DNA from 3 places in the Blautia sp. OM07-19 genome. Region 2 is predicted to be linked to each of the others. Evidence: predicted binding sites of a transcription regulator. Region 2 holds the regulator's gene; each other region holds the start of a gene.
The links. Region 2 encodes Rex, which represses fermentation and respiration genes when NADH is low (regulators of the CRP and FNR family bind a similar motif). Its sites were predicted from a motif close to ATTGTTAANTANTTAACAAT; they were not measured.
Positions count from the first base shown of each region.

Region 1: the regulator Rex is predicted to act here: its motif matches at 2,908-2,927, upstream of fucO (lactaldehyde reductase).
Region 3: the regulator Rex is predicted to act here: its motif matches at 2,859-2,878, upstream of gap (type I glyceraldehyde-3-phosphate dehydrogenase).

Region 1 covers NZ_QULA01000024.1:9,562-14,490, reverse strand. The annotation lists gene DXC01_RS14510 (aminopeptidase P family protein) at 391-2,181, shown strand; gene DXC01_RS14505 (TetR/AcrR family transcriptional regulator C-terminal domain-containing protein) at 2,151-2,738, shown strand; gene fucO (lactaldehyde reductase) at 2,966-4,111, shown strand; gene DXC01_RS14495 (RNA polymerase sigma factor) at 4,502-4,929, shown strand, end outside.
Region 2 covers NZ_QULA01000042.1:9,489-14,417, reverse strand. The annotation lists gene alr (alanine racemase) at 1-135, opposite strand, end outside; gene DXC01_RS17925 (NAD(P)H-hydrate dehydratase) at 193-1,785, opposite strand; gene DXC01_RS17920 (redox-sensing transcriptional repressor Rex) at 1,879-2,535, opposite strand; gene abc-f (ribosomal protection-like ABC-F family protein) at 2,694-4,616, shown strand; gene DXC01_RS17910 (NADP-dependent isocitrate dehydrogenase) at 4,659-4,929, opposite strand, start outside.
Region 3 covers NZ_QULA01000017.1:38,036-42,964, forward strand. The annotation lists gene DXC01_RS12195 (alpha-amylase family glycosyl hydrolase) at 1-1,834, opposite strand, end outside; gene DXC01_RS12200 (histidinol-phosphatase HisJ family protein) at 1,890-2,708, opposite strand; gene gap (type I glyceraldehyde-3-phosphate dehydrogenase) at 2,918-3,937, shown strand; gene DXC01_RS12210 (phosphoglycerate kinase) at 4,061-4,929, shown strand, end outside.

The DNA.
Region 1 (4,929 bases), on a different contig from region 2:
TCAACTCACCAATAGTATGATAAAATAACAGGATATCTTCTCCATGCGAAAGAGAAGAATCCTGTTATTTTTATATACTGCGATATCATTTATACAAAGATCTTCCGACCTGATACACCAGGAGAATTTTTCAAAGGGCACTACATAAGACAAAATTTCCGTCAAACACCCAGCCCAGGGGTGGCGAGGGGACTGGCAAGTCCCTTCGAGGTTTTCATATATCCCAATATAAAAACATCCCCCCCAGGGCATCCCGCCCTGACAAGAAAGGTCAATGCAAATTAACGGGTCCAAGGGAAGTACCCTTCCTCTCTTGACAAATATATATATCCTGTTTAAAGTAAATTTATAAAATTTACACCCCATGTTATGAGGGAGGCATAGAAAAAAATGACTATAAAACAAAAATTAAACGCCCTTCGCATTCTTATGAAAGAAAAAAAGATAGACGCCTATCTGGTACCAACAGATGATTTCCATGGATCGGAATACGTAGGTGACTACTTCAAATGCAGGAAATATATCACCGGCTTCACCGGCTCCGCAGGAACTGCCATTATCACACAGGACATGGCAGGCCTGTGGACCGATGGCCGTTATTTTATCCAGGCAGCGGATCAGCTCCGCGATACGACAATAGAACTGTTCAAATCCGGCGAGCCAGGGGTTCCGACCGTGCATCAGTTTCTGAACGATAAATTACAAGAAGGCATGTGTCTTGGCTTCGACGGCCGTACCGTAAGTGCGAGGGAAGCGGAAGAATTGCAGGAACTTCTGCAGGAAAAACATATCACATTTTCTGTAAACGATGACCTGATCGGCGAGATCTGGGAAGACCGTCCGGTTCTTTCCTGTGAGCCGGTCATGGAACTGGATATCCGATGGACCGGCAAGTCCAGAGCAGATAAGATCGCAGAGATCCGTGAGCAGATGAAAGCAAAAGAAGCCGACACTTTTATCCTCACATCCCTCGATGATATCGCCTGGCTTTTGAACATCCGCGGTAACGATATCCATTGCTGTCCGGTGGTTCTTTCTTACCTTGTAATGATGGAGAATGAATTGAGATTATACGCAAATGCAGCAGCTTTTTCAGAAGAGATCCGCAGTAATCTGGAAGCAGATGGGGTAAAAATTTACCCATACGATGATGTCTATTCTTATGTTCAGAGCATCTCTTCAGATAAGAAAGTTCTGCTCTCCAGGGCGAATGTCAACAGCCGTCTCGTAAGTAATATTCCATCTGAAGTGACGATTCTGGATGAGCCAAATCTGACTCTTCTTCCGAAGGCAGTCAAGAACGAAACAGAGATGGAAAACGAGAGAATTGCACATATTAAGGACGGTGTCGCAGTAACTAAATTCATCCATTGGCTCAAGAAAAACGTCACCAGAACTAACATTACAGAACTGAGCACAGCGGAGAAATTATACCAGTTCCGCAGCGAACAGGAGCACTTTCTGGGGGAAAGTTTTGATCCGATCATTGCATATGGAACGCATGCTGCGATCGTACATTACAGCGCGACAGAAGCGACAGACATCCCGCTTGAGGCCAGGGGAATGGTGCTTGCAGATACCGGCGGACATTATCTGGAAGGAACAACAGATATCACAAGAACCATTGTTCTTGGACCTGTCACAGCCAAAGAAAAGAAATTTTTTACCGCAGTTCTGCGTGGAAATCTGAACCTGGCAGCGGCGAAATTCAAGTACGGATGCACAGGTTTAAACCTCGATTATCTTGCCAGAGGACCGCTCTGGGAACTGGGTGAAGATTATAACCACGGCACAGGACACGGGGTAGGCTATCTTCTGAATGTTCACGAAGGACCGAACAGCTTCCGTTGGAAAAACCTTCCGGGAAATCCGGCACCGGTGCTTGAGGAAGGAATGATCACCTCCGACGAACCTGGCTATTATCTGGAAAATGAATTCGGGATCCGCCACGAAAATCTTGTCCTCTGCAAAAAGGCAGAAAAGACATCTTTCGGGCAGTTTATGTGCTTCGAACCACTGACAATGGTCCCATTTGATCTGGAGGGAATCAACCCGGAAGAGATGACAGAACGTGAGCGGAAACTTCTGAATGATTACCATCAGAAAGTATATACGACCATATCACCATACTTAGATGAGGAAGAAAAAGAATGGCTGAAACAGGCAACCAGAGAGATCTGACAAAGGGTGAAAAAACCAAATACCGGCTGGCACGGGCCATGAAAGAATGTATGCAGACAACTCCTGTAGAGAACATCACAGTGAAGCAGATCACAGAGAAATGTGAGCTTACGAGACAGACTTTTTACAGGAATTTTCTGGACAAATACGACCTGATCAACTGGTATTTTGACAAACTTCTTACGAAATCTTTTGAACATATGGGACGTGGAAAGACGGTCTATGATGCTCTGGTCAAGAAGTTTACTTATATTCAGGAAGAGCAGACGTTTTTTGCGGCAGCGTTTCGTTATGACGAACAGAATTCCCTCAGACAGCATGATTTCGAGCTGATCTTACAGTTTTACGAAAATTTAATTCGTGAAAAAACTGGCAAAGTACCGGGCGAAAACGTTCATTATCTGCTGGAAATGTACTGCCAGAGCTCTATTTATATGACTGTCAAATGGGTGACAGGAGGGGTGACATGTACCCCGGAAGAACTGGCATCTATCATTGTAGATGGGATGCCGGAGAAGCTTGCAGAGATTTTTGTGAGGCTTGAGATCCTGAACTGACAACTTCAAAAATGTTGGAAATACAGGCGTTACAGAAATGTTTCCATAAACAGGAAAGATATATCTGGTTATTTTTACTGAATATGAATGCATAAATTTAGAACAAATCACGAAAGTTACAGAAAACGTTACACTTGTTGGATTCTGTAACTTTCTTTTTTATAAAACTATTGTTAAGATAATAACAAAGTTAAGGCGTGAGCGACGCAGAAAGGGATGTGATTATCATGGCAAATAGAATTAACTTAAACGGAACATCTTATCACGGAGCAGGTGCAATTGCAGAGATCGCAAACGAAGCAAAAGCACATGCATTCAAAAAAGCATTTGTATGCTCTGACCCGGATCTGATCAAATTTAACGTAACAAGCAAGGTAACAGATGTCCTTGAAAAAGAGGGTCTGGAATACGAAATTTATTCTGATATCAAAGCAAACCCGACCATCCAGAACGTCCAGAATGGTGTAGCTGCATTTAAAAAATCCGGTGCAGATTATATCATTGCAATCGGTGGTGGTTCTTCCATGGATACTGCAAAAGCAATCGGTATCATCATCGCAAACCCGGAATTTGAGGATGTAAGAAGCCTGGAGGGTACAGCACCGACAAAGAAACCTTGCGTACCGATCATTGCAGTTCCGACAACAGCAGGAACAGCAGCAGAAGTTACCATCAACTACGTTATCACAGATGTAGAAAAGAAACGTAAATTTGTATGTGTTGACCCGCATGACATGCCGATCATCGCAGTTGTTGACCCGGAAATGATGTCTTCAATGCCTAAGGGACTGACCGCTTCTACAGGTATGGATGCCCTGACTCATGCAATCGAAGGATATACCACAAAAGCTGCATGGGAAATGACAGATATGTTCCATCTCAAAGCGATTGAACTGATCTCCAAATCTCTTCGCGGAGCTGTTGAAAATACCAAAGAAGGTCGTGAGGGAATGGCTCTTGGACAGTATATCGCAGGCATGGGATTCTCAAATGTAGGGCTTGGAATCGCACATTCCATGGCGCATACACTGGGTGCTGTTTATGATACTCCGCATGGTGTTGCATGCGCTATGATGCTTCCGATCGTAATGGAATATAACCAGGAATGCACTGGAGAGAAGTATCGTGAGATCGCTCGTGCAATGGGTGTGAAGGATGTGGATTCTATGACTCAGGAGGAATATAGAAAGGCTGCTATTGATGCGGTTAGAAAGCTTTCTGTTGATGTGGGAATTCCGACCAAGCTGGAGGCTATTAAAGAGGAAGATCTGCAGTTCCTCGCTGAATCTGCACATGCGGATGCTTGTGCACCGGGTAACCCGAAGGATGCGAGTGTGGAGGATCTGAAGGATCTGTTTAGAAAGATCATGTGATTTAAAAAGATTGGGTAATCTTTTTGAATCTTGGGATTTAAAACCGCAGAGGGACTTCGCCAGTCCCTCTGCACACCCTGGGCTGGGTGTTTGATGTGAATTTTGTTGTGTGGGGAATCCTTTGAAAATTTCTCCTGGTATTTCAGGTGGGGAAGTTTTCGTGTGAAGGATTCCTCTTTTTTTGTGGGCTCCCTGAGTCTTGATTGTGGAATGGGGATGGATTGTCCTGCTGTATGTCATATTATATGTTTTTTTCAGCAGGAAATTTTTCCAAAAAACCTGCATCCTTTTTAGCAATTTCTGTGTCTAATAAGTAGAAGCACAAAAACAAAAAAGCTTTTACAACGCATTTCCTGATGACCGGTCAGAGACAGGAGAATGGAGAAGATGATGAATGAATTTTTGATAAGAAAGGCCAAAAAAGGCGACAAAGATGCATTCTGCCGGCTTATGGATGAACAGGTGCAGTGCATGTATAAGGTTGCGTTTTCCTATCTCAAAAACGATGAAGATGCTGCCGATGCGATCCAGGATACCATCCTTTCCTGTTATGAAAATCTCAAAAGTCTCAAGCAAAACAAGTATTTCAAGACATGGATGATACGGATTCTGATCAATAAATGCAAAGATATTTTGCAGAGAAAGAAGCAGGTTACATACACCGACCAGATGCCGGAGACGCCTTTTTATGAGGAAGAATATGCAGCGAAGGAATGGGCACAGGTGCTGGAACCGCTGGATAACAAGTACCGTCTGGTGATCCTTCTGTACTACATGGAAGGATTCAATATCCGCGAGATCAGTGACATCCTGGACAT
Region 2 (4,929 bases):
GCCATGTCCATATCCGTCTGCCTTGATGACAGCAACGATCTTGGTACCCTTGGCAATGTTTTTCTTCATCTCTGCAAAGTTATGTGCGATCGCATCCAGGGATACGACGGCCTTTACTCTTTCGAATTTTTTCATGATCTTTATCTCCTTACTGCGTAATGCAATTATTTTTATCTGGATTTTTGAAACTTATCAGAGTTCCTGCATAGTTTCTCTGTCTTTAAGAACTTTCGCCGCTGCCCGCGCAATGTCTCCGGCTTTCATTCCGTAAGTGCCTTTTTCCTCGACAGCCTTATCTCCTGCCAGCCCGTGAAGGAATACGCCAAAAGCCGCCTGCTTTGCCAGATCCACCGTATTCTCCGGATCTGAACGGAATGCACACAGAACCCCTGCCAGGATCCCCGACAGGACATCCCCGCTTCCCGCAGTCGCCATTCCTGGATTCCCGCTTTGATTGATCCAGCAAAAATCCCTCTTCGGATCTGCAACAACAGTCACTGCATCTTTGAGCACACAGACCACGCCATTTTCCCTTGCAAAATTCGATGCTGTCCAAATGAGATTTTGCTGAATTTCCGGTATGGAGAGTGCCCGATCCGCTGCTTCTGAAAACAATCCGCTATTTTTAGAAGTCATAAAATTTTCACTCAGCCGACTCGTCTCGCCAAGATGCGGCGTACAGATCACCTGGCTGTGCTGAAGATATTTCTTCCACTCCGGATGTTTCGAGAGCAGGTTCAGTCCATCCGCATCCATGATCACAGGTTTCCCCATTCTCTGCGCATGGGCAAGATAAAATTCTGTTTTCCGTGCACTTTTCTCAGACTGTCCAAGTCCTGGTCCGATCACCACAATGTCGCACCAGTGCATTGCATTAACCCATGCTTCGTTGCCGCCAGCATCATCTGCAAACATCGCCTCCGGAAGAAGCGTCTGCAGTGGAATGCGATTCTCCTCATCCGTCAGGATCTTGACCATCCCGGCTCCGGCAGCGAAGGCGCCCTCTGCACAGAGATACGCTGCCCCGCACATTCCTTTGCTTCCGGCAACGACAAGAACCTTGCCAAACGTACCCTTGTTCCCATTCGCGGCGCGCAGAGGAAGCTTCTGGAGATCTTTTTTCTCAAGTGCCGCTTTCTGTGTCGGAAGATCCGGATTCTCGTAGATGCCGACATCTGCTACAACAATTTTTCCCGCAAAATTTTTGCCTGGATAAAAACACAAGCCTGTTTTACAGAATGCAAACGTCACCGTCAGATCCGCACGAAATGCGATTCCAAGCTCTCTGCCCGTGTTGCTGCATACCCCGGACGGCAGATCTACCGCCACTTTCCATGCAGAAACCTCGTTCAAAGCCTGAATGACTTCTCTGTATTTTCCTTCGATCGAGCGGTCAAGCCCAACGCCGAAGATGGCATCTACTATAGTAGTATATTCTCCTGCTGCCAGGTTATTCACCAGAGGGACCTGATAATTCTCTGCGATCTTAAGCTGGCGGCGTGTTTCCTTTGTGCGGTGATCCGGATTTCCGAGCATATAGATTTCCGCGTTATATCCATGCAGATGCAGGATCCTGGCGATTGCGACTCCGTCTCCGCCGTTGTTCCCGCCTCCGCAGACGCACAAGATCCGCTGTTTCTGTGACATTTCCGCAAAATGTCCTTCCATTGCATCCACAACAGCCAGTGCCGCCCGTTCCATCAGCACACAGGACGGAACTCCCATTCCGGTAATGGTGCAGCCATCCAGTGCTTTCATTTCCGATCCGCCTACAATTCGTTTCATCTGATATCTCCTCGATATACGATACAAAGCAAAAAGCTGTTACGCAGCCGCCTTCATTAAGGAGCCGGGTAACAGCCTCTTGCTGTCCTCATGTTATGATTGCTGCTCTTCCACGTGTTCCTGACGATATTGACTGAGATTGTAAGATAACGTCATCAGACTCTCAGAAAGATGTACGTTCTCTACAATGACATCCTCCGGAGTCTCCAGATCGATATGTGCAAAATTCCAGATTGCCTTGATACCATTCTCGATCAGGATATCTGCCATATCCTTCGCCTTGTTCTTCGGCAATGTGAGAATCGCAATCTCAATATTCTTCTCTCTGAGGAAGAATGGGAGATTACTGATCATCTGGATCTCAATTCCACGGACCGCGATGCCCTCCAGTACCGGATTGACATCAAAAATCCCTTCCAGCTTAAAACCACGTTTTTCAAAGTCAACGTAATTGGCAAGTGCCTGTCCAAGATTACCGGCACCGATGATGATCATCGGATGTACCTCATCCAGTCCAAGGATCTTACCGATTTCTGTATAGAGATATTTCACATTATAACCGTATCCCTGCTGCCCAAATCCTCCAAAATTATTCAAATCCTGGCGGATCTGCGATGCTGTGACACGCATTTTCTTACTAAGGTCATTGGAAGATATACGTTCAACATTGTCTTCCAGTAACTCGCCAAGATAGCGATAATACCGGGGCAGTCTCTTAATTACAGCTTTTGATATCTGTTTTGCTTCCACCGTTGTCCCCTCCTTATACTTTCCTGTTAATTATACCGAAATGTTATTTTATTGTCAATCAATGTTGTCAAATCTATACAATTTTTGAGGAAATTTCCTTTACAAAGCCATCATTTAACCTTATAATCATAGCGTATATTGACTTTGGAGGAATATTTATGATTTTATCGTGTCAGGGCATCAGCAAATCTTTTGGCGAAAAAGTCATTTTGAACGATGCCTCATTTCATATAGAAGAGCGTGAAAAAGCCGCTCTCATCGGCAACAACGGAGCAGGTAAGACAACCCTTCTCCGTATTATAATGAATGAAATTTCTGCGGATTCCGGTCAGGTCGTTCTGATGAAGGACAAGAAGATCGGTTATCTCGCACAGTATCAGGATGTCAGCGGACACCGCACCGTCTATGAGGAACTGCTCACAACCAAGCAGTACATCATCGACATGGAAGACCGCATGCGTGCGATCGAAGTCCAGATGAAAAACGCTTCCGGCGAGGAACTTGACCGTCTGATGAACACCTACACCCGCCTGACCCACGAATTTGAGCTGGAAAACGGCTATGCCTACAAGAGCGAGCTAATGGGTGTCCTCAAGGGTCTTGGCTTTACGGACGAAGATTTTGCCAAACAGGTCGAAACCCTCTCCGGTGGACAGAAGACCCGTGTCGCTCTTGGTAAACTCCTGATCTCCAAGCCGGACATTCTTCTCCTCGATGAGCCGACCAACCACCTCGACATGGAGAGTATTTCCTGGCTGGAAACTTATCTTCTGAATTATCCGGGTGCTGTATTTATCGTCTCCCATGACCGTTATTTCCTTGATAAAGTTGTAACGAAGGTCATTGAGATCGATGCCGCCCAGGTCCGCATGTACAGTGGCAATTACTCCGCTTACGCCGAAAAGAAAGCACAGCTTCGTGACGCACAGTACAAGGCTTACCTTAACCAGCAGAGAGACATCAAGCATCAGGAAGCCGTCATCGTCAAGCTGAAATCCTTCAACCGTGAGAAATCCATCCGCCGCGCAGAAAGCCGTGAAAAAATGCTCGGTAAGATCCAGCGGATCGAGAAACCGACCGAGGTCCAGAGCCAGATGCGGCTTTCTCTGGAACCGAGAGTTGTCAGTGGAAACGATGTTCTCACGGTAGAAGAACTTTCCAAGAGCTTTCCGGAGCAGACACTTTTTACCGATATCTCTTTCCAGATCAAGCGTGGTGAGCGCGTTGCTCTGATCGGAAACAACGGTACCGGCAAGACGACCATGCTCAAGATCCTCAACGATCTTATCCCGGCAGACTCAGGAACTTTTTCCCTGGGCTCCAAGGTTCAGATCGGATATTATGACCAGGAACACCATGTACTCCACGCGGAGAAGACGATCTTTGAGGAAATTTCCGATACTTACCCGACACTTACCGAGACAGAGATTCGAAACATGCTCGCCGCCTTCCTCTTTACCGGTGATGATGTTTTCAAAGTGATCTCCTCTCTCTCCGGTGGTGAGCGCGGCCGTGTTTCCCTCGCGAAGCTGATGCTCTCCGAGGCAAACTTCCTGATCCTCGATGAGCCGACCAACCACCTTGATATCGCTTCCAAAGAAATCCTCGAAGAAGCGCTGAACAGTTACACCGGTACGGTCTTTTATGTTTCTCATGACCGATATTTCATCAACCAGACCGCGACCAGGATCCTGGAACTGACCAATCAGGCCGTTGTCAACTATATCGGTGATTACGATTACTACCTTGAGAAAAAAGAAGAACTCACTGAGAAATACGCTCCGGTGCAGCAGGAAACTGTAACTGTGCAGGAAACCGCACCAGCCACAGCATCTGAAGGAAAGCTCACCTGGCAGCAGCAGAAAGAAGAACAGGCACGTAAGCGTAAGCAGGAAGCAGAACTTAAGAAAACAGAAGCGCGGATCGAAGAACTCGAAACCCGCGATAAAGAAATCGATGAAACACTGGTTCTCCCGGATGTCTGCACCAACGTCGGACGCTGTGCAGAACTCAGCCGCGAAAAAGACAAAATCCAACAAGAACTTGAAGAACTCTACGAAAAATGGGAAACCCTGGCGTAATGCCTTGGGTTTCCCATTTTTATTTTTTGATGTATTTTTAAATTAAAGTAATGTATCCAGAGTCTCTCTGATCGCAAGGATAAACTGCTCGCTGTTCAGTACGGTCGGATTCTCAATGCTGGTGATCAGTGCCAGGTCTTTGGTCATCTTTCCGGATTCGATGGTGGAAAGAGTTGCTTCTTCCAGTTTGTCTGCGAACTGTGCAAGTTCCTGATTTCCATCGAGTTCCCCACGTTTGCGTAGTGCTCCTGTCCATGCAAAGATGGTTGCAACGGAGTTTGTGGAAGTCTCGCCGCCCTCCAGATGACGATAA
Region 3 (4,929 bases), on a different contig from region 2:
AGTAATCGTTGAGCTGTGCAATTTCATCACCACTGTAGATGACCGGAATACCGGACTGTGAAAGCATGAATGCATGCAGTGTGATGTCATAACGGATCGCACGGTCAACACCTTCTTCATTTCCTTCAAATCCGAAACGTTCAATACCGCAGAGAGAAGCAGTAGTACCGCAGAGTCTTGCATCACCAAGACGCGGGTCGTCATTGTACAGCTCGCCTCTTGCGAAAGAATCCGGATATTTTCCTGTAAGGAAATCGTTCAGATATTTCTTATGAGGAACTTCCTGGATTCCGAAGTTCTCAAGGTAGTCATAATCCAGACCCCAGCCGATATCATCATGGCAGCGGAGATAATTCTGGAATACGTAATCTCTCGGAAGTCCGGCAACAATATCAAGCTGACGGCGCAGCAGGGAGACATCTCTGGTTGCAACGGTGTGCCAGGTGCTCGCCATGGTTGTTACGTTGTAGAGAAGATGGCATTCCGGTTTATCTACAGTTCCGAAATATGGAACAACCTTTTCAGGAGCCATAACGACTTCTCCGAGAAGAAGGACACCCGGGCAGACAATTTCGCAGATCATACGCATCATACGAACGATAGTGTGTACCTGCGGCAGGTTACGGCAGTTGGTTCCAAGCTGTTTCCAGATATACGGTACGGCATCGAGACGAACAATGTCCACACCCTGGTTTGCAAGATACAGCATGTTAAAGATCATTTCATTGAGAACGATCGGATTGCGATAATTCAGATCCCACTGATAAGGGTAGAATGTAGTCATGACATGTTTATGGATATCATCCAGCCATGTGAAGTTTCCAGGTGCAGTAGTCGGGAATACCTGTGGGCAGGTCTGCTCGTACAGAGACGGAATATCATAGCTGTCAAAGAAGAAGTAGCGGTCCTGATATTCTCTTTCACCGGCGCGTGCACGTTTTGCCCATTCATGATCCTCAGAAGTGTGGTTCATAACAAAGTCCAGGCAGACACTGATTCCACGTTTGTGGCATTCGGAAGTCAGATGTGCAAAATCATCCATGTTTCCGAGCTCTTCCTGTACCTTACGGAAGTCAGCAACTGCATATCCGCCATCGCTGCGTCCTTTAGGGGACTCAAGAAGAGGCATAAGATGGAGATAATTTACATTGCATTCCTGTACATAATCCAGCTTCTTTTCCAGATTGGAGAGCGTACCTGCAAAAGCATTGACATACATCATCATTCCGGTAAGATCATTGCGCTTGTACCATTTCGGGTCCTTTGCACGGCGGATATCGGATTCTTTGAGGTCATTGCTTCTCATATCATAAAATTTCTTGAGTACAGTAAGCAGGTCATTGAGATGCATGGTAACATACGGATTGTCCTGATACAGTTCACAGTAGAGCCATTTCAGCTCGTCAAGATGTCTGGAAAGACGCTCGCAGTAGATCGCATCGTCATCTCTTGCAGGAATCTTGGCAGCCGCTTCTTTGGCAGGAACTTTAGGAGCTTCTGTCTTGGAAGTTTCTACTTTAGCAGTGTCCTCTTTGTGGGACTCAATTTTGACGGATTCTGTTTTGGCAGTTTCCACTTTCACAGGTTCTGTCTTGGTGGTCTCAACTTTGACTGGTTCAACTTTCTTGGTTTCGACCTTAACCGGCTCAGTCTTGGTAGTTTCGACTTTGACGGCCTCAACCTTTTTGGTTTCGACCTTAACCGGCTCCACTTTCTTAGTTTCCACTTTCGCCGTTTCAGCCTCTACTTTTACAGCTTCTTTCACAGGTGCTGTACTTTTGGAAGCAGCAGTCTTGGTTGCTTCACGTTTTTTCTGAAGGCGTTTTTTTGCCATGATTTATTTCCTCCCTGTTTGTTTTTTCTTATATTATAAAGCCCGAATCATAAAATCACAGTTTTATAAATTCCGGCTTACGGTCTTTAAAGACAGTATAATATGTAAAACCGCAGTCGGCAAGAATATCTGCCGCTTTATCAAATGCATAGGCGATCTTGTCCGGACCATGTGCATCGGCACCGATCGTGATGATCTCCCCACCAAGCTGTCGGTAGCGTCGGATGACTGCACGGCAGGGGTTCGGCTCGCCAAGCCCGTAATGGAACCCTCCGGTGTTCAGCTCGATTCCGCAGCCCTTGGAAATGATCGTCCGCAGGATCTCATCAAGAATGTCCTGATAGCGTCCGTAAGAGTATTCGCGGTTCTGGTTGGGACCATATCGTACCACATAGTCGATATGCCCGTAAACATCCATTTCCGAAAATACAGCCAGATTCTCAAGAATGGACTCAAAATATTCCATATAACATTCCGATTCCTTACGCCCCTTGAAGAATTCCCTGTAATAAGGATCCTGACCATGGACGACATGAGAAGAGCCGATCACGAAATCAAAAGGAACCGATTCCAGAAGTTCCTTAAAAGAATGTTCCAGATGCGGCTGAAGCCCAAGCTCGATCCCGAAACGGACATCCAGTTTCGACTGATACTTGTCCCGAAGCATGAAAAGGTTTTCCTGATAGGCAGACAGATCCAGTTCAAAAGTTTCATTATCCGGAGTCGGCGGGTAATCCGGGTCAAGATGCTCGGTAAAGCATACACCATGAAGTCCCCGTCGGATCGCGTCCTGGATCATATCTTCCATAGGAGTGTCAGAATCTGCAGAAAAAGAAGAGTGCATATGACAGTCCCATAAGATTTGATTTGACATTTTTCTGTCCTCCTTTACATGAACTGCACCTATTATAGCATGAGAAAATGCTTCGTGCTACGCTTTCATTTCTATTTTACACATTTTTTATCATGTTTTTTTTAAAATGCACTTGAATTTTTGTACGAGATTCGATACAATATGCAATAGGTTGACGTTTCTTTAACAAACGCCATAATCAACCATTTAATTCATAGGAGGAATTTATCATGGCAGTAAAAGTTGCAATTAATGGATTTGGCCGTATCGGTCGTCTGGCTTTCCGTCAGATGTTTGGAGCAGAAGGATTTGAAATCGTTGCTATCAACGACCTTACATCCCCGAAAATGCTGGCTCACTTATTAAAATATGACTCAACACAGGGAAGATACGCTCTGGCTGACAAAGTAGAAGCAGGAGAAGATTCCATCACAGTTGACGGAAAAGAAATCAAAATCTATGCAAAAGCTAACGCTGCAGAACTTCCGTGGGGAGAAATCGGTGTAGACGTAGTTCTCGAGTGCACAGGTTTCTATACCTCCAAAGACAAAGCTCAGGCTCATATCGATGCAGGTGCTAAACACGTTGTTATTTCCGCTCCGGCTGGAAACGACCTTAAGACAATCGTTTACAATGTAAACCACGAAGGTCTTACAAACGAAGATAAGATCATCTCCGCAGCATCCTGTACAACAAACTGCCTTGCACCAATGGCTAAGGCTCTTAACGATCTTGCACCGATCAAATCTGGTATCATGTGCACAATCCACGCTTACACAGGCGATCAGATGACACTTGATGGACCGCAGAGAAAAGGCGATCTGAGAAGATCCCGTGCAGCTGCAGTTAACATCGTTCCGAACAGCACAGGTGCTGCTAAAGCAATCGGTCTGGTTATCCCAGAACTGAACGGCAAACTGATCGGATCCGCTCAGCGTGTACCAACCCCAACAGGTTCTACAACAATCCTTACAGCAGTAGTTGAAGGAAACGTAACAAAAGAGCAGATCAACGCAGCTATGAAAGCAGCTTCTAATGAATCCTTCGGATACAACGAAGATGAGATCGTATCCAGCGATATCGTTGGTATGAGATTTGGTTCTCTGTTCGATGCTACTCAGACAATGGTTCTGCCACTTGAGAACGGCACAACAGAAGTACAGGTTGTTTCATGGTATGACAACGAAAACTCCTACACAAGCCAGATGGTTCGTACAATCAAACACTTCGGCAAACTTCTGAACGCTTAATCAAGTCCATAAGTTAGAGTGTGGAGCAGGTTATTGCATTGAGCAATAGCACAAATAGACTCAGTCAGGGTCCGGTCTGATTTGGACCGGACCCATTTTTTATGAATTTGGAGGAATATTAGCATGGGATTAAACAAGAAATCCGTTGATGATATCAATGTAAAAGGCCAGAAAGTTCTGGTAAGATGTGACTTTAACGTACCTCTGCAGGACGGCAAAATTACAGATGAGAATCGTCTTGTAGCAGCTCTTCCTACAATCAAGAAGCTGATCGCAGATGGCGGAAAGATCATTCTTTGTTCACACCTTGGCAAACCGAAGGGAGAGCCGAAACCGGAATTATCTCTTGCACCTGTTGCAAAACGTCTTACAGAGCTTCTCGGACAGGAAGTTAAATTCGTTCCGAGCCCGGTTGTTGTTGATGATACTGTCAGAGCAGCTGTAGATGCAATGAAAGACGGAGAAGTTATCCTTCTTGAAAACACACGTTATCGTGCAGAAGAAACCAAAAACGGTGATGAGTTCAGCAAAGATCTGGCTTCTCTTTGCGATGTATTCGTAAACGACGCATTTGGTACAGCCCACAGAGCACACTGCTCCAACGTTGGTGTTACCAAATATGTGGATACAGCAGTAGTTGGATATCTGATGGAGAAAGAAATTGCATTCCTCGGAAATGCTGTTGAAAATCCGGAGAGACCATTCGTAGCTATCCTTGGTGGAGCTAAAGTTTCCAGCAAGATCTCTGTTATCAACAACCTTCTTGACAAAGTTGATACTCTGATCATCGGTGGCGGTATGTCTTACACATTCTCCAAAGCACTTGGCGGACACATTGGTAATTCCCTTTGCGAGGATGATTACCTTCAGTATGCATTAGACATGCTCAAGAAAGCAGAAGAAAAAGGTGTTAAACTTCTTCTTCCAGTTGACAACAGAATCGGAGATGATTTCTCCAACGATTGCAACATTCAGGTTGTAGACCGTGGATG